Regions from separate parts of the Priestia sp. 10L35 genome, predicted to be linked through region 2. Evidence: riboswitches for the same ligand, from Rfam matches in the RefSeq annotation. Region 2 holds a riboswitch; each other region holds the start of a gene.
What was found. Region 2 has a riboswitch for S-adenosylmethionine ahead of AC1DEF_RS22155 (phosphoadenylyl-sulfate reductase). Riboswitches for the same ligand answer to the same signal wherever they lie in the genome.
Positions count from the first base shown of each region.

Region 1: it holds a riboswitch for S-adenosylmethionine, as region 2 does, so the genes downstream of both, metK (methionine adenosyltransferase) here and AC1DEF_RS22155 (phosphoadenylyl-sulfate reductase) in region 2, are expected to answer to the same signal.
Region 3: it holds a riboswitch for S-adenosylmethionine, as region 2 does, so the genes downstream of both, mtnW (2,3-diketo-5-methylthiopentyl-1-phosphate enolase) here and AC1DEF_RS22155 (phosphoadenylyl-sulfate reductase) in region 2, are expected to answer to the same signal.

Region 1 is NZ_JBFTKA010000001.1:37,322-43,546, forward strand. Features, by position in the region: gene pckA (phosphoenolpyruvate carboxykinase (ATP)) at 1-1,091, opposite strand, end outside; SAM riboswitch class I at 1,466-1,583, shown strand; gene metK (methionine adenosyltransferase) at 1,716-2,918, shown strand; gene AC1DEF_RS00215 (glycosyltransferase family 4 protein) at 2,951-4,096, opposite strand; gene AC1DEF_RS00220 (phosphatase PAP2 family protein) at 4,115-4,639, opposite strand; gene AC1DEF_RS00225 (gamma carbonic anhydrase) at 4,831-5,358, opposite strand; gene AC1DEF_RS00230 (alpha/beta fold hydrolase) at 5,466-6,225, shown strand, end outside.
Region 2 is NZ_JBFTKA010000006.1:358,488-364,712, reverse strand. Features, by position in the region: gene cysC (adenylyl-sulfate kinase) at 1-501, opposite strand, end outside; gene sat (sulfate adenylyltransferase) at 514-1,665, opposite strand; gene AC1DEF_RS22160 (inorganic phosphate transporter) at 1,718-2,797, opposite strand; gene AC1DEF_RS22155 (phosphoadenylyl-sulfate reductase) at 2,817-3,530, opposite strand; SAM riboswitch class I at 3,785-3,887, opposite strand; gene cdaS (sporulation-specific diadenylate cyclase CdaS) at 4,201-4,827, shown strand; gene AC1DEF_RS22145 (VOC family protein) at 4,925-5,308, shown strand; gene AC1DEF_RS22140 (potassium channel family protein) at 5,376-6,164, shown strand; gene AC1DEF_RS22135 (YugN-like family protein) at 6,194-6,225, opposite strand, start outside.
Region 3 is NZ_JBFTKA010000004.1:307,344-313,568, forward strand. Features, by position in the region: gene AC1DEF_RS17170 (sugar ABC transporter substrate-binding protein) at 1-1,063, opposite strand, end outside; gene AC1DEF_RS17175 (1,2-dihydroxy-3-keto-5-methylthiopentene dioxygenase) at 1,186-1,701, opposite strand; gene AC1DEF_RS17180 (methylthioribulose 1-phosphate dehydratase) at 1,717-2,355, opposite strand; gene AC1DEF_RS17185 (2-hydroxy-3-keto-5-methylthiopentenyl-1-phosphate phosphatase) at 2,352-3,017, opposite strand; gene mtnW (2,3-diketo-5-methylthiopentyl-1-phosphate enolase) at 3,014-4,258, opposite strand; SAM riboswitch class I at 4,339-4,445, opposite strand; gene AC1DEF_RS17195 (pyridoxal phosphate-dependent aminotransferase) at 4,576-5,748, opposite strand; gene AC1DEF_RS17200 (carbon-nitrogen family hydrolase) at 5,861-6,225, shown strand, end outside.

The DNA.
Region 1 (6,225 bases), on a different contig from region 2:
TGTTCTTTTGTAAGCTTGCTGATTGGAGGTAAGACACCGAAAGCATCAGCAGTTAAAAAGACAATAGCTGTAGGGTGCCCGGCAACGCTTGGCAATACCGTATTATCAATAGAGTCAATTGAATAAGCGGCACGAGTATTCTCTGTTAAACTATTATCATTGTAATCTGCTACTTTCGTATTTTGATTTAACACTACATTTTCCAGTACGGCGCCGAAGCGAATTGCATTGAAGATTTGCGGTTCTTTTTCTTCGGAAAGCTGAATGCACTTCGCGTAGCATCCTCCTTCAATATTAAATACACCAGAGCTTGACCAACCGTGCTCGTCATCTCCGATTAAACGACGGTTTGCATCAGCAGAAAGCGTTGTTTTACCCGTTCCAGATAAACCAAAGAATAATGCAACGTCACCTTCTTCTCCTACGTTAGCAGAACAGTGCATGGATAGAATATTGTTTTGAGGAAGTAAGAAGTTCATCACTGAGAAAATAGATTTTTTCATTTCACCAGCGTATTCAGTTCCTCCAATTAGCACAATGCGTCGCTCTAACGAAAGAATAATGAAGGTTTCAGAATTCGTCCCGTCTGTTTCAGGATCAGCTTTGAACGTTGGAGCTGCTACAATTGTAAACGGCTTCACATCATCATTTGTTTTTTGTTCGGCTGAAGGGCGAATGAATAACTGCTGAGCGAATAGGTTGTGCCATGCAAATTCATTAACTACTTGAATTGGTAACTGATACTTTTTATCAGCTCCAGCATATCCATTAAAAACAAAAAGTTCATCCTGCTTCTTTAAGTGGGTTAAGACTTTTTTGTATAGCGCATCGAATCGCTGAGCAGAAATTGGCTGATTGACAGGTCCCCATTCAACCGTTTTTGAAGACACAGCATCGCTTACAATAAATTTATCTAAAGGAGAGCGACCTGTATATTTTCCGGTTTCGACTGACACAGCACCTGTAGAAGTCAGCGTTCCTTCGCGTCGAGCTAGAATTTTTTCAACAAGTTGTGGAACAGATAATTGGTGTTTTGTTGTTTTTAATTGAAGCAAACCATTTAATTCGATAGACATATCAACAGTACTCATGTGCACTACCTTCCTTTTTTAGCTATTATTTATTCATTAATGTTTGAAATTTATAATTAGTATAACACATTTATTTAATTATTCTATACTATTTAACTAAAAATGTTTGTGTATTATAAAAAAATGTACGTTATACCTATTTTAGACACATGTATATGTGCTAGGAGCGAAAAAAGTGAAGCTATTTTAAGTGAAAGCCTCATTTTGATCTGTCTTATTAACTAAACTTAGTGATGATTCTTAATAAGGTGTACTATTTCGGAATTTGAGTATGTTACATTAAAACAGATTCAAACATAAAGAGATGATTTCCATTTGAATGTTGTTGACAGTGGAGCGCTTTTTCATGTATTATATGTCCTTGAACGGATACTCTCTTATCCCGAGCTGGTGGAGGGACAGGCCCTATGAAACCCAGCAACCATCGTCATTTTTTTGTGTAGACGATAAGGTGCTAACCTGATGCAAGGGCACAACCTTGATCGATAAGAGTGAAAGGCTTATGTAGAATTTGATACCTTTCCTCGATACAAGGAAAGGTTTTTTTATATTTTTTAACGTGTAATGAAAATAAGGGAATGAGTACCGTATCACAATGTATCGTATTTATAAGGAGGAAAACTGATGTCAACACAACGTCGTCTGTTCACGTCAGAATCTGTTACAGAGGGACATCCCGATAAAATTTGTGACCAAATTTCTGACTCAATTCTTGATGCTATCCTAGCAAAGGATCCAAATGCTCGTGTTGCTTGTGAAACAAGCGTAACAACTGGTTTAGTTTTAGTAAGTGGTGAAATTACAACTTCTACTTACGTGGATATTCCTAAAACAGTTCGTGAAACAATTAAAGGAATTGGCTATACTCGTGCAAAATACGGATTTGATGCTGAAACTTGTGCAGTATTAACATCTATCGACGAGCAGTCAGCTGATATCGCTGCTGGTGTAGACCAAGCGTTAGAAGCACGTGAAGGTCAAATGTCAGATGAAGAAATCGAAGCAATCGGAGCTGGAGACCAAGGCTTAATGTTTGGTTATGCATGTAACGAAACAAAAGAATTAATGCCTCTTCCAATTTCATTAGCTCATAAACTTGCTCGCCGTCTAACAGAAGTACGTAAAGAAGAAATTCTTCCTTACCTTCGCCCGGATGGTAAAACACAAGTAACAGTTGAATATGATGAAAACAACAAACCTGTTCGCATCGATACAATTGTTATTTCAACTCAGCATCATCCAGAAGTAACGTTAGATCAAATTCAACGTAACTTAAAAGAATATGTTATTAATCCAGTTGTTCCAAACGAGTTAATTGATGAAAATACAAAGTATTTCATTAACCCAACAGGACGTTTCGTAATCGGCGGTCCTCAAGGAGATGCTGGTTTAACTGGTCGTAAAATTATCGTTGATACTTACGGCGGATATGCTCGTCACGGCGGCGGTGCATTCTCTGGTAAGGACGCAACAAAAGTAGACCGTTCAGCAGCTTATGCAGCTCGTTATGTTGCGAAAAACATTGTAGCAGCTGATCTTGCTGATAAATGTGAAGTACAACTAGCATATGCAATTGGTGTTGCACAACCAGTATCTATTTCAATTGATACATTCGGTACAGGAAAAGTTTCTGAAGAAGTACTAGTAGACGTAGTACGCAAAAACTTTGACCTACGTCCAGCGGGCATCATTAAAATGCTTGATTTACGTCGCCCAATTTATAAGCAAACAGCAGCTTACGGCCACTTTGGTCGTACGGACGTGGAGCTTCCTTGGGAGTTCACAGACAAAGCGGAAGCATTAAAAACTCAAGCTTTAGCTAAATAATAAAAAAATCTCCGTGAAAACGGAGATTTTTTTTATGCCCATTGAATATCTGCAGCAGATTTTTCTACGACACCTTCATATTCTGAAAGCAAATGCTGAAAAATGGCGTCCCATGATTGAGTAAGAGCATAGTGTCTCGCTGCATGGCCAAAGTGAAGCCGCTGGTGCAAATCATCGAGTAAACCTGTAATAGCCGAACTGAATTCTTCTAAGGAGTGAGGTTTGCAAAGGTAGCCGTTTCGCCCGTGCTGAATCATCTGTTTAACTCCTCCTGCATTTGCTGCCACTACAGGAGTTCCAGAAGCAAGAGACTCCAGTACAACATTTCCGAAGGTTTCTGTTTCTGAAGGAAAAACAAACAAATCAGATGATGAATAGATATGAGCAAGTTGCTTACCTTCAAGGAAGCCTGTAAATGTCATATGCTCAGATGCTTGCTGCTGCATTTGTTCTTTTAAAGAGCCGTCTCCCACAATAACCCAGTGAATTTGATGGCGGATATGATCCGGTAGAGATCGTGCGATTTTCATTAAAAAATCAGCGTTCTTTTCTTTAGCTAATCTTCCTACATACGTTAAAATGTAGGGCTTTTTAATATTATATTTAATACGAATATCAAAGCGGTCATAGTGGGGGTGAAATAATTTATGATTTACTCCTCGCGACCAAATAGATACGTTGTGAAACCCTTGTTCTTCTAGCTGCTGTTTGGTCACTTCAGAGGGAGCGAATATTTTTTGTACAGGTTTATAAAACCATTTCATATATTTTTGCAGTGGTACACGCATTTTTTCAAGTTCATAGTGAGATAAATAATCAGCAAAATTGGTATGATAAGAGCCGACAAGAGGAACACCTAATCTTTTCCCGTAATAGGAGCCGCAAAGCCCCATTGTAAAAGGAGTGGCCAAATGAATAATAGAAGGATTGAATTCCTGCAGCTGCTTTTTAATTTTTAGAACGTTTGGCAATGAAAAGCGGCTGTTTGGATAAAGGAAAAACGGCATGCTGGGCGAACGGTGAACATACGTTGAAAATGACTGATCATGAGCAAATTCAGGAGCAAATACCTGGATGGGAATTTGCTTTGATTTGACATACTGGGTAAACTGATAAAGTGTTTTAGCAGCTCCGTTAACTTCTGGAGCAAATGTATCCGTAAATAAAGCAATTCTCATTAGTACTCCTCCTATCAATTAAGTTAAAAATATGTTCAGTGACACAGCACCTGAAAAGATGCCCAGTATCAGGCCTACCATGACATCCGTCGGATAGTGCAGACCGAGATAAATTCTTGAAATTCCTACCGTTACTGCAAGAGGCAAAAGAACGGCAGTGAAGGCTGGATAAACAATCATAAGAGGGGTAACCAACGAAAAAATAGCTGTTGTATGCCCAGACGGAAATGAATGATCTTTTAAGGGATTTTCTAATACTTTTGTATATTTTAATTGAATATAAGGTCGTTTTCTCGGATATAGTTTTTTAGCAATGGCGACAGGAATATGACTAACGGCTAGAGAAAACGCACAAGCGTAAGCGACGGATGAAGGATGCAGAAATAGCAGCAAGCACGCTATCACAATGGTAAACGTGGCTCCGCCAGTGTGAGTTAGTAAACGTAAAAATCTATTTAAGTGCTTTCGATCAAAATGTTGGTTTACGCTTTTGAATAATCGGCATTCGGCATCATATACATACTGAATTAACTTGGCTTTCATAGAGTCGCTCCCTTTTCAATAAATACGTCTTTATTATTCAGTTTAATCTTTAATTGTGTAGGCAGTACTAAAACGATGTAAATTAATATGGGAATTTCTTTACAATTGTGGAGAGAATAGAACATGATTGGAGAGTTTGTGGAGATACTAAAAAAATTCCCTCAGTATGACTTTCTGAGGGAACGTTTCCTTTATAATGAAGAATCAGATTTCTTAATAGATTTATAATACTGCCCTTTTTCTACATATTCTGTACGAATGCGCTGCATATCTTTTAAATCCTCTTCTGTCAGAGTGCGGATCACTTTAGCAGGTCGGCCGAGTGCGAGAGTATTGGGGGGTATTTTTTTACCGGGAGGCACTAAGCTTCCAGCACCGATAAAAGCACCTTCACCAATTTCCGCACCGTCTAAAATAATAGAACCCATGCCAATGAGCGCGCGTTTGCGGATGATGGAGCTATGTAAAATAACTTGATGTCCTACTGTTGCATCATCCTCAATAAGCAAAGGAGCATTTGGGCTTTGATGGAGTGTTGATTGATCTTGTATGTTTACTCGTTTACCAATAATCGTAGGTGAAACATCTCCTCTAATAACAGTGTTAAACCAAATGCTGCTTTCTTCACCAATGGTGACATCTCCAGTAATCGTGACATAGTCTGCGATGAAGCAGCTGGGTGCAATGGTAGGCATTTTTTCTTTATACGGATAAATCATCAAATCATCTCCCTTTATTAGTTGAAAAAAAGTAGTAAATCTTCTAATGTAAGTGTACAAAGGTTTTTTAAGCAGGTAAACAAAAAAAGGAAGAAGGAGTAACTCAAATGCATAAATGGGAAGCAGTAAATCCAAAAGGCGTTATTGTCATGGTCCATGGAGCAGCGGAGCATCACGGACGCTATCGCTGGCTGATTGAGATGTGGCGTTCGGTTGGAATGCACGTAATTATGGGAGACCTTCCTGGCCAAGGCTTAACAACAAGAAGAAGAGGACATATCCTATCCTTTGATGAATATGTGTATGAAGTGGAAGAATGGGTACGTGAAGCGCAAAAATATGATTTGCCTATTTTCCTGTTAGGTCACAGTATGGGAGGACTGGCGGTTATTCGTACGCTCCAGACAAAAAACCTCCCTATATGGGGTGCGATTCTTTCCTCTCCTTGTCTAGGATTAAAAGAGCAAGTACCGGCTTATTTAGATATGCTATCTAAAGGGTTAAATAAAGTCATGCCGAACAAACTTTTCGATTTAGGTCTCACTGTTGAAAAAGCAACAAGAAACCAAGAAGTTCGAGATGAAGATGAAAATGACTCACTGTATGTTACAAAAGTTTCTGTAAGATGGTACCGGGAATTGATCCAAGCTGTCAACTTAGCTTTTAAAGATATCGATCGTTTGCCTGATGTCCCGCTTCTTGTGATGCAGGCAGGAGAAGATAAAATTATTGAAAAGCTGATTGTTAGGCAGTGGTTTGATGAAATAGAGCTAAGTGAAAAAATCTACAAAGAATGGTCTCAGCTGTATCACGAAATCTTTAATGAGCCTGAAAGAGAATACGTTTTTACATATGCGAAAAGTTTTG
Region 2 (6,225 bases):
TGACTCATACGGAGAATCAATTCCTGTAAAATCACGAATTTCTCCGCTTCTTGCTTTTTTGTAAAGGCCTTTTGGATCTCTTTTTTCACATTCTTCTAACGGGCACTCCACGTATACTTCCAAAAATTCATTCCCCTCTAAGATCTCACGCACTTGAGCTCGGTCCTCTTGGAATGGAGAGATAAATGCTGTTAGTACCACTTGACCGCTGTCTACAAACAGCTTAGAAACCTCACCGATACGGCGAATATTTTCTGTACGATCTTCAGCAGAAAACCCTAGATTCTTATTTAAGCCGAAACGAACATTGTCACCATCTAATACATAGTTGCGAATATTTTTATCAAAAAGCGCTTTTGCCACTGCGTTTGCTACGGTAGATTTACCTGAACCCGAAAGACCTGTAAACCATAGTACAAAACTGTGATGATTATTTTGCTCGCGTCTTTCCTCTTTTGTAATTCCAGCATCATGCCACGTAATGTTTGTTGATTTGCTCACTTCAACCGCTCCTTATTTTGAAGATACTTTTTGTTTTGCTAATCCATTAATTAACACTTCAATTACTTCTTTACGGCTGAATGTGCTTGGTGGCACTTCTCCGTTACGAAGCATTTCACGTACCTTTGTTCCAGATAGAATCATATGATCTTCCTTGCTGTGAGGGCATGTTTTCGTTGATGCCATCGCTTCACATTTCTTGCAATAGAAGCTGTGTTCAAAGAATAAAGGTGTAATTCCTAATTCATCTGCTGTAAAGTTACTGAAGATTTTTTGTGCGTCATATGTTCCATAGTAGTCACCAACACCAGCGTGGTCACGGCCTACAATGAAATGTGTGCATCCAAAGTTTTTGCGAACCATTGCATGGAAAATAGCTTCTCTAGGTCCAGCATAGCGCATCGCAGCAGGGAAAACTGCTAAAGCTACACGATCGCTAGGATAATAGTTCTCTAAAAGTACTTCATAACTTTCCATACGGATATCTGCTGGGATATCATCTGACTTTGTTTCTCCTACAAGTGGATTTAAAAACAGGCCGTCTACAATTTCTAATGCCGTTTTTTGAATATATTCGTGCGCACGGTGAACAGGGTTACGAGTTTGGAATCCAACAACCGTTTTCCAACCGCGTTCTTCAAATGCTGCTCTTGTTTCAGTAGGATCTAGGTAATACTTTTCAAAACGCGTTTTAGGTGTACGTTCTACAAGTACGATTGGACCTGCTACATATACATTTGGGCGTTCCATCATTTTTTTCACGCCAGGATGAGCAAGTTCTGCCGTGCGGTACACGTTCTCCGCTTCTTTTTCTTTATTTGGGGTATATACTTCAGAAACTTCTAAAACACCATACGTTACGCCGTTTTGAACAAGTTTTACTTTGTCGCCAATGTTTAATTCTTTAGCTTGCTCTTCTGTTACAGGAAGAGTGATAGGAATACTCCATACTGTTCCATCTGCTAAACGCATATTTTCAACAACTGATTGATAATCTTTTTCTCCTAAAAATCCTGTAATTGGGCTGTAAGCACCAATTCCAATTAGTTCTAAATCACTTAGGGCCATGTTATCTACTTCGATTTCTTTTGTTAGTGACGTGTAGTCATATGTTGGTTGATATAAATTAATTAATTCTCCACCGTGTGCTTGAATTGTTGTCATTTTGTAAAATCCTCCTTAAATAATTAACACAATATAATAAAAAGCACTTGAATCACGCAGTCATTTTTTCTTTTTCCGACTGCAAGCTTGCTCTTTTTCTTCTAGTCGCTCTAGCTAAGCTTAGAACACCTGCTGTGGCAATACATCCGCTAGCTAGCACCACAAATGAATATAAGTCGCTTTCAAGTACTAATTTCACAAGAACATATGAGATTACGAGTGAAAATACAGGGGAGACCACCCAAACCTTTAACATTTGAATGACAACTTCGCGCTGTTCTTTCGTGAATCCCGTTTTCGCTGCTCCTATTCCAATAATAGAAGACGTAGTGACCTGTGTAAGGGGTACTGGCAAACCAAACAGTGAAGCGACTGTGACAAGAGAAGCACCAGTACCCGAGATAATGCACCCTTCCCCTACAGAATAGCGAGTAATTTTTTTCCCGTTTGTTTCAATAACTCGGCCTCCTAGTAAAAGAGCTCCGAGCGCCACTGCCAATCCTCCTGCTATGACACCCGTTGTGGCATCCATTAATCCAGCTCCTACTAGAGGACCGACAGCATTTGCCACGTTATTCATTCCAGCTGAGAAGGCTTCAAAGAATCCCGTCGCTATAACTAAAATCGTTAAAACTCTTTTCCACGTTCCCTTTGCTTCTTTTTTATGCGCTCCGCGTTTTATCACTTTTCCAATCAAAAAAGCAATAACAAATGAAACCAGCGGAACAATAATCCAAAAAGACATGACAACTAAAAGTTTTTCCACATACAGAGATTGATAAGCTACGCCTACTCCAACAACTGAACCAACCGTTACTTCACTTGTTGATAGAGGAATACCAATTAAATTCGCGAAAAAGAGTGACAGCGTTGCAGCAGCCAGAATGATAATAACTAATTCTACTGACAGCAATTTTTCAGGTATGATACCTGAACTGATGGTTTTTACCACCTCGCCGCCTCCGATAATGGCTCCGAGCACAATACCTACAGCACAGATGAACAGGGCTACTCTTTTCTTTTTAATCGCACCGGAGCCGTATGAAACGCCCATAGCTGCTGCTGCACCGCTTGCCCCAATGTTCATTGCAAAAAAAAGCGCAATGATAAAGGCAACATATAAAAGCATCATTTATTCAGCTCTTTCGTATTTAAGATTCGTGTAATCCGCATTCAACTTTTTGTGTACCTGCCCATCTTCCTGAACGTAAATCGTCTACATTGTAGGCAGGTGCGGTACAGGGCTCACAGCCAATACTTGGGTAGCCTTGATCATGAAGTTTGTTATATGGTAAATCATGCTTATACACATAGCGCCAAACTTCTTTCCAGGACCAATGAATTAACGGGCAGACTTTCACTTTCTTGAATTTCTCATCTTTATTAAAATAATTCGTGTTGGCACGAGACTCAGACTGCTCGCGTCTCAAACCAGAAATCCACGCATCATAAGGAGCAAGAGATTCCCTTAGCGGGATGATTTTTCGAATTTGACAGCATAGGTTAGGCTGACTCTTCCAAAGTTCATCTCCATGTTTCTCAGCTTGTTCTGCAAGCGTTAAATCCGGTTTTTTCATATGAATACGCAAATCAGGAAAGCGTTCTTTAATTGCATCAATTACTTCATATGTTTCTTTAAAATGAACGCCTGTATCTAAAAAGACAATTTCAGCATCTTTTTTCACTTTTGAAATTAAATCAATTAACACGATTCCTTCGATACCAAAGCTTGATGCGTAAATAATTGAATCTCCGTAGGTATCATACGCCCACTGCAATGCTGAAAGAGCTCCTTTTGTTTCATCTTCACTGTCGAACTCTGGAAATGTATCACTCCAGTTTTCGTACGTATATAAGTCTGCCATTTTCTTCACTCCAATTCTTAGTTATCCGCGTTATCCAATAAAAAAAGACGGTTTTACCCACTAGAATTGGATAAAACCGCCTCTAGTGTGTCTAGTCAGCGAAACTATTTAATTCTTACTTTGCTTCGACATGCTCAAAAATTTGTTTTAAGTCGGGGGTTACAGTCATTGGTGTCCCTCCTCAAATTATCGCTTGCGCTATATCAAAATAAAAAGTCTTCCATATTGAAAGACTGGGTAGGCAATAAATTTTCACCTTATCTTTCAAAATGATACACACTTTGCTGGAATTAGCACCTTGCTAAGCAGGTTGCCGGGGTTCAGCGGGCCAGATCCCTCCACCACTCTTGATAAGCATTTTTTAAAAATTTTAGCATATTTAGAATATTTGTCAACATTAAAAATCATATATCCGATAAGAAAACTATACTTTAAATTCACAGAAATATCTATACTTTTATTTAAAACAACATATGTAAATTTAACCCAAATGTGAACATATCAATTTATAAAACGCTTTCTTTTTTCTCCAACTTTTTATATTCTCTTGCTAAATAAAACACAAAACCTCTCTATAAAATTAATAAGGGATTTATAAGCTTTACGGATAATTCACCCACATTAGCACACATTACAGATAACACTGACTGACAGATAGGAGCTATATAAGATGGAGAGACAACCTTTTCAATTAGACGATACAATTAAAAATAATGTGCGAACATATTTACAGCAGATTTCAACTGAAGCCTCTAATTTAATTAAACATTTAGACACGAGTGATCATTGTATCCTATGTGATTTTGAGGAGATGAGAAGGTTATTTCAAGATGTTCAAGCTACGGCTGCCTCTTATTACTTGCGCCATTATTTATCGCCTTATACATTTGAATATGCTGCTCTGTCTTTAGCTATTCATAACCTTTCGGAGAAACGTCACGGCGCTTTAATTGTCATTGAACGGGAACAAAATGTAGACCCTCTTATTCAAAAAGGAATGCCTATTCAAGCTCCTGTCAGCGCTACGCTAGTTGAGACACTGTTCTATCCAGGGACACCCTTACATGACGGAGCCGTCCTAATTAGAAATAATCAGCTTATTTCAGCTGCTAATGTTTTACCTCTTTCGTCTATTATTTTAACGAACAAAAAATTGGGAACACGTCACCGTGCAGCCATTGGAATGTCGGAAAAATCGGATGCATTAATTTTAGTTGTATCTGAAGAAACAGGCAAAATTTCGTTTGCTCTTGATGGAAGCCTCTACCCTATTCACTCCAGCAAAAATATGATTTAAGAGCCCTTTCCTGATAAGCAGCCCTATCTTGACTTCTATATCCTTTCTCTTTAATATATTTCATAGTTTTTACATACTATAGATACGGGTGATGCATATGACAATTTTAAAATTTGAACATGTAGGCGTTCAAGTAAAGGATATAGAAGAATCGATTGAGTTCTATACGCAAAAAGTGGGATTAGAGCTCATCGAAAAACTACCACATACCGATCCGTCTTTGAAGCTAGCTTTTCTAGGTTTAGAAGGCAATGTAATCGTAGAGTTAATTCAAGGGTATAACTCAAGCTTACCTAACGAAGGTAAAGTTCATCATTTTGCGCTGGCAGTAGACGGAATTGAAGAGGAGTTTGAGCGTTTAAAATCAGCAGGCGTTTCATTTGTGGAAGAAAACATTGTAACTTTGCCAAATGGAGCAAGATACTTATTTTTCTACGGTCCAGACAAAGAATGGATTGAATATTACGAAGTAAAAAGATAAAGATATCTTATACCTTCAGTGAAAAATGGTCATACTGTGGCTATGACTAATCACTGGAGGTTTTTTTATGATGGAATGGCTATTATTTCGACTTTTTCGTCGTTCTATTTTAGTGCGGCTTCTTTTTATTATCGGCTGCCTTGTTCTGCTTTTCGGCATGCTTATACATTTCTTAGAGCCGCAAACGTTTGGGAATGTGTTTGAAGGAATTTGGTGGGTTATTATTACAATCTCTACTATAGGGTACGGTGATTTTGCTCCGACCACTACGATTGGAAGGTTAGCTGCAATTATTTTAGTTCTGATCGGAACGGGATTTATTACTACTTATTTTGTCACGCTTTCTAAAATTGCTGTTTCCGCTGAGAGCGCTTATTTGGAAGGGAATTTAAAATTTTATGGAAAAGATCACTTCATCGTTGTTGGGTGGAATGAGCGCGCCAAACTCGTGTTAGAGTATTATCGCGACGCATTTCATAAAGAAGACATTGTGCTTATCGACGACTCTCTGACTAAAAATCCCATGATTTGTGATCGCGTTCATTTTATTAAAGGAAGTCCCTCTCATTATGAAGTATTAGAACTTGCCAACGCTCGGTACGCAAAAAAAGTGCTGATTACTGCCGATCAGCATAAGACAGAAGAATATGCAGACATGAATACTATTGTTACGTTAGTCGCTCTGCAAGGATTGAACCCTTCTATTTACAGCATCGTTGAACTTTTAACAAAAAAGCATATTCAAAATGCACAAAACTTGGGGGTGAATGAAATGATTAAAACAAACGAGTTGATTAGTCAAGTCATGTACGAACATATTTTTGTGAAAAAATTAGAGAGTTTAAAAAAAGATTAGAGAGTTTAAAAAAAGAATAGTTCCTTCAATTACTGAAGCAGCGCATTTTCTGCCTCTCTAA
Region 3 (6,225 bases), on a different contig from region 2:
CCCATTCTTCTACATACTGACTAAGCTGATCCATATTAATCGTTTGATTAGGCAAGTCTGTTTGTTTGACTAAAACCGGATCAAAGGAATAATAACGAGGGATCTCTTGACCGGAAATCTTTTTAAGAAGCAGATCAACTTGCTTTTCTCCTACTGAAGCTGGATTTACGGCAGCTGACGCTTTCCACGGGCTGTTTTTTGCCTGCATCATTTGTAGATCTTCATCAGATAAGTCTACTCCGTACACTTTAATCTCGTCTCGTCCTGCTTCTTTAATCGCTCTTGTTACTCCTTTTGCAAATTCGTCCCAAGGTGCCCAAACGGCCGCGATGTCTCCTTTATTTGGATACTGCTTCAACACAGCTGCCATTTTATTTTGTGTGTCTAATGAGGTGTTGTCCGTTGCGCTTCCAAACGTAGCAATTTGTTTTACATCTGGATAGCGATTCATCATAATTTTATAAATGCTGTCGCGCTTTTCCATCGGCGCAAACCCTCCAACAAATGCATATACAATGTTTCCTTTTCCATTAATGTCCTGCATCATTTGTTTCAGACCCTGCAGCGCAAGCATATAATCGTCTTGGTCAATTGTTGTAACGCCTTCTACTTTTAATTCTACGTCTGTTGCAATAACGGGAATTCCTTTTGCAATCGCGCGCTTCACGCCAGGTTCAAGGGTTTCAGCCCGGCCGTGGTCAATCATAATACCGTCAACATTTTGGTTAATAGCCGTGTCTAAATAAGCAGCCATTTTGGATTGATCATTGTTTGAATCAGAAACGGATAGCTGTACCCCTGCTTTTTTAGCCGCTTTTGTCACACCTGTTATGTACTGAGCAGCGTGAGTGCCTGACGTAAATTCAGAAATAAGCGCAATTTTTGTATCTTTCGTAACCTTTTTTCCTTCTTGCTGTACAGGCTTAGCAGAAGCCGCTTGCTGCGCTGGAGCTGCCTGTGCTTTCTCGTTTAGACTTGGCTGTTCTTTCGTGCAGGCAGCCAGTGCAAAGATTAGAAGCACGAGCAAAGTAAGTGGCCACAGCATTTTTTTACTCTTTTTCATGGTGTTCCTCCCATTAAACTTATTATTCATATAAAAATAGTTAGTTTTATAATAATCCAAAGAATACCCCGCTTTTAGATGTAAAAGCGGGGTGAAAATGACCTATGCTTTACAAGTAATTGTTATGCGTAAATAGGTACCCATCCTTCAGTTGTCACGAAAATTCGGACAGCGACTACTTTACGATCTTCCATTAGTGTAAAGTAATGAAGAATGTTCTCTGGTACTGAAATTAAATCGCCCGGCTCTAATTCAACATCAAAAAATTCGCCGTCTTTTCCTTGAATAACAAAGATTCCATGACCGCTTACAATAAAGCGAACTTCGTCATCTGTATGAATATGCTTGCGCTGAAAGTTTTTTAACAATTCATCAATATTTGGTGTAGATTCCGATAACGAGATAACATCTTGAGCTTTATAGCCGCGGCGTTCCGAAATATCTTTAATATCCTCACCAAAAGCGTTTAAAATTTCTGTTTTTTCTTCATCAGTTAAATCATATTTTTCACGAAGATTTTCTGGAAGTTTTGTAATATCCCAGTTTTCATAAATAACTTCATTGTTTGCCAGAAAAGCTGATACTTCCTCTTGAGTTTCAATTCTTTTATTGTTTACATGTAAGCGAATGTGCGCCATTTTTGTTTCCTCCTTTTATAAATGCACCTTTGGCTTAATGCCTTTAAGTGACAGTAATTTGACGTGGTAACTAAATAGAAATTCATAGGCTTCTAGCGCTTTTTTTGTTTCAAATGCATTTTTCCCCCATACCGTAATCCCGTGATTACGAATCAAAATCGCGCCTTGATCGCCTTTTATATGGTGAGAAAACTCTTCTGCTAGTGTCGGAATATCTGCGTAATTCGGAATAATCGGAACAGTAATTTCCGCATCTTCTTCCCAAATGCCTAGCGCCTTAATAATTTCTTGACCTTTGAATGAAATAACGCCTTCATCTCCGTACAGTTCAGAGATCACGTTGTTGTCGATTGTATGTACATGAAGACTGCACCCAGCATTCGTTAAATCGTAAATCTTAACGTGTAAAAGCGTTTCAGCAGAAGGCTTTAAATGCGTGTCTTCTGCAGGCTTTCCATATTGATCAACTAATAAAAAATCTTCATTTGTGCGTTTTCTTTTATCTTTTCCACTTGCTGATACAAAGAAAGTTGTCGGGTTTTGATCCACTTTAATCGCTAAGTTTCCGCTCGTACCGAAGAACCAATCGCGCTCTGCCAGCTCATCTTTTATATCTGCAAGCTCGTGTAATCGTTGCTGAGCCATAATACTCATGCTTTCACCTCTTCTGTTAATTCTTGTAAATGGTGAATGACATCATAAAAAGTAGAAAAAGGACGATACGGTAGAGATAGCTCTTCACATTTTTCAATTAAAAAGTCACGTGCAATGACCGTATCAGCTAATTTGGCAGCCTGCAAATCCGTAATGGAATCGCCAATAACAACCGTATGATCTCTTTCATCTGCAAGATGGCGAATAATCGTTGGCTTACAGCAGCCGCAGTCATTTGTACACTGTTTATCACATGTATGAGGCCACGTAATGGAAATATGCTCACCGGAAAAATCAGATCCGTTGCAGTAGAGCATTTCCTCTGCAACTCGATTTCCCAAAAGTGGTTTTACAAAAAAGTCAATTCCTCCGCTTACAATATAAAGCGGAATATGGTGTTCTTTTGTATAGGCAATAAAATCATCAAATCCATCTCGAATAGCAGACGTCTCTAAAATATAAGAAATAATATCTTCTTTTAATTCCACTGGGAGCAAGGCAAACATTTGCCCAACTCCTTCTTGAATGGAGACGCGCTGTGCCAACACGTCGTCTTTAATACTTTCCCACTCCGGAGGAGCAAATTGTTTCATAATAGCAATAATGTTATCGCTATTTGTAATTGTTCCATCAAAGTCACAAAAGATTTTTAACGATGTCATGCTTTCACCTCTACTGTTCCCCATAGTTGCAAAGCTTTTTGCAACTCTTTTGATTCTTCAGCTTTTTCGGCTAGTGTTTGATGAGAGAGTACTGCATCTATCGCCGCACGGAAGGCTTTTCCTCCTCCGATAGCTCCGTCTGGATGACCGTGAACTCCGCCTCCTGCATTAATAATGCTGTCGATTCCAAAGTCCTTCACAAGCTGCGGTACCATTCCAGGATGAATTCCTGCTGAAGGAACCGGGAAAGACTGCTTATATTTGTATACAGGACGCGTTAATTCGTAGGCAATGCCTGTCGTATCTTCAAGAGAAAGCGCTACGCTTCCGTATGGTGATGGAAACAGTGAGAAATCTGCTCCGGCTAAACGCAATAGCTTTCCAAGCAGCAATGAATTTGAAAAACCGTAAAACTCTGATGGCGTAAGCGCTCCGCTAACAGCTGGGTGTGCCATAATCGGCAAGTTAATTTCATCGTCTTCTCGAAGTGCCTGCAGTACGTCTAACCCGTAAGCAAATACGTTGAATAAAAGAGCATCGGCTCCTAGCTCAGCTGCTTTTCTCGCTTTTTCTTTTAACTCAAACGTTCGTCCCGTTAAATTAACAGCATACAGCGTGCGGTGTCCCGTTTTTTCGTATACTTCATTCAGTACTTTTTTCCCTTCTGTAACGCGAGCTTCAAAAGGTGTTCGTTCACTATCAAACAAAATCTCGTCGTCTTTAACCAAATCCACTCCGCCAAGCGCTTGCTCACGCAGCTGAGTTGTTAAGTACGTCATACCTCTTCCAATCACGCCTTTAAAAATACTCATCACAAGCGGACGGTCATAAACGCCTAGTTTCTCTCGGATACCTTCTATTCCAAAGCGCGGTCCTGGGAATTCAGCTAATAATTCATCAGGAAAATTCAAGTCTAATAATTTCACTTTTCCATCAAGTGATAGTTTTCCGAAAACCGTAACTAAAATAGCCGGTAAATCTCTTGAAAAGTTGGCAGTTGGATAAGCAATTTTGACAATAGCCTGCTTAATTTCTCCGCCTAAATATCCGTTTACACGTTCGCAATCTTGAAGCTCAGTTACGGACACGACGCGCCCTTTATGCTTTTGAAGCTGCTGTTGATCTAAAAGCGGCAGATCTGTCCATGAGCCGACGGTTAGTCCTAAAGCGATTCCTTCCGCTTTTTTATGAAAATTCCCTTTATTATCATGTAGTAAGTAGCTTGCAACGATTTCGCTCATTATGCTAAAAACTCCCTTGCTGTTTAATATCGTTAATAAAAAAAACCTCTTCTGTGATTAAGAAGAGGCTTTCGTTGCTCTTCTTATCTCTCAGCTGCTGCTGCAAGAATTAGCACCGTGCTTAACATGCGTTAAGTCGGTTGCCGGGCTTCATCGGGCTAGTCCCTCCACCTACTCTTAATAAGAAAGTTGCTATTTATTTAATTTAAATTCGTAGATTATATACTAAATACAAAATACCGCTAGGATTTATCGGTTATTAATCTCGTTAACTTCTTACATATTAAGCCAACTCAAAAAGGATTGTCAATGCGTTTTTAAAATAAATTTAATTTTTTTATTCGAGATACTGCTTCTCTCATGCGCTCTTCATCCGTCAGCATTCCTACGCGCACATAGCCTTCACCATATGTTCCAAAGCCTACACCAGGCGCCACTACAACGTGGGCTTTTTCAAGAAGTAAATCTGAAAACTGTTCGGAAGTATATCCTTCAGGAACTTTTAGCCATGCAAAAAAGGAGCCTGCTGGAGATGTAACATCCCAACCAATTTCTCGAAGCCCTTGAATAAAGGTATTGCGTCTAGATTCATAGCGCTTAACTAAATCATTCACACATTGTTGAGATTCCACCAGAGCTGCGGCGGCTGCCTCTTGAACCGCCCCAAATAGACTGACATACATATGATCTTGAAGAAGATTAATAGCTTCTACAACACTTTCATTTCCTACAGCAAATCCAACTCGCCATCCCGCCATGTTATACGTTTTAGAAAGAGTATAAATTTCAATTCCCGTCTCTTTTGCACCAGGAGTCTGTAAAAAGCTGATTGGCTTTTTACCATCAAATCCAATTGCTCCGTAAGCAAAGTCGTGTACCACACAAATATCGTGCTTGGCAGCAAACGCCACGGTGTCTTCAAAAAATTCTGCCGTTGCCACTGCACCAGTAGGATTATTCGGATAGTTTAAAAACATGAGCTTTGCCTGTTCTTTAGCACGTTCACTTATCTCTTCGTATACGGGTAGAAAATGATTTTCAGCCGTGAGCGGCATCACTTCCATCTTGGCTTTTGCAAGCTCTACTCCAGACCAGTAATCAGGATACCCAGGATCCGGAACCAGCACCGTATCTCCAGGGTTTAATAAGCACTGCGGGATTTCTACAAGTCCACCTTTCCCGCCAAACAAAATAGCTACTTCTTTTTCAGGATCCACATCAACGCCATATTCTCGTTTATAAAAAGTCGCAACGGCCTCTTTTAAAAACTGGTGCCCCCGAAACGGAGAATATTTATGATGCATAGGATTAGCACTTGCTTTTTGCAGTGTTTCTACAATATGTGAAGGAGTAGGCTGATCAGGATTTCCCTGCCCTAAGTTAATAACGTCGTGACCTTGGGCCATTACTTTTCCTACCTTGCCTACAAGTGATGCAAAAAATTGTTTTGGTAAACTTTTTAATAGTTCCGATTGCTCAAATTGTTTCATCATCGCACACCTTCTCAAAAAATTCTTGAAATTCTAGTCACAAATAATATATTGTAATACTCAACTTGTAAAGTCATTTTTTTCAACTACTAAAAAAAGGACGGATGATAAAGTGAGTGTAAAAATTACGTGTTTGCAGCTTGATATTGCGTTTGGAAACCCAACTAAAAACCGAAAATATATCGAACAAAAAATGACGGAAGCCCTGAAAGAAAACCCTGATATCCTTGTGCTTCCTGAGCTATGGGATACAGCTTATGATTTGACGCGGCTAGACGAAATTGCAGATGATGAAGGACAGCAAGCCAAGCAATTAATCTCTCAATTTGCTAAAACAAACGAAATAAATATTGTGGCAGGTTCAATCGCGAAAAAAACAGAGCAAGGCGTCACGAATACGATGTATATTTTTGACCGAAAAGGTCGTGAAGTATCACAATACAGTAAACTGCACTTATTTAAATTAATGGATGAACA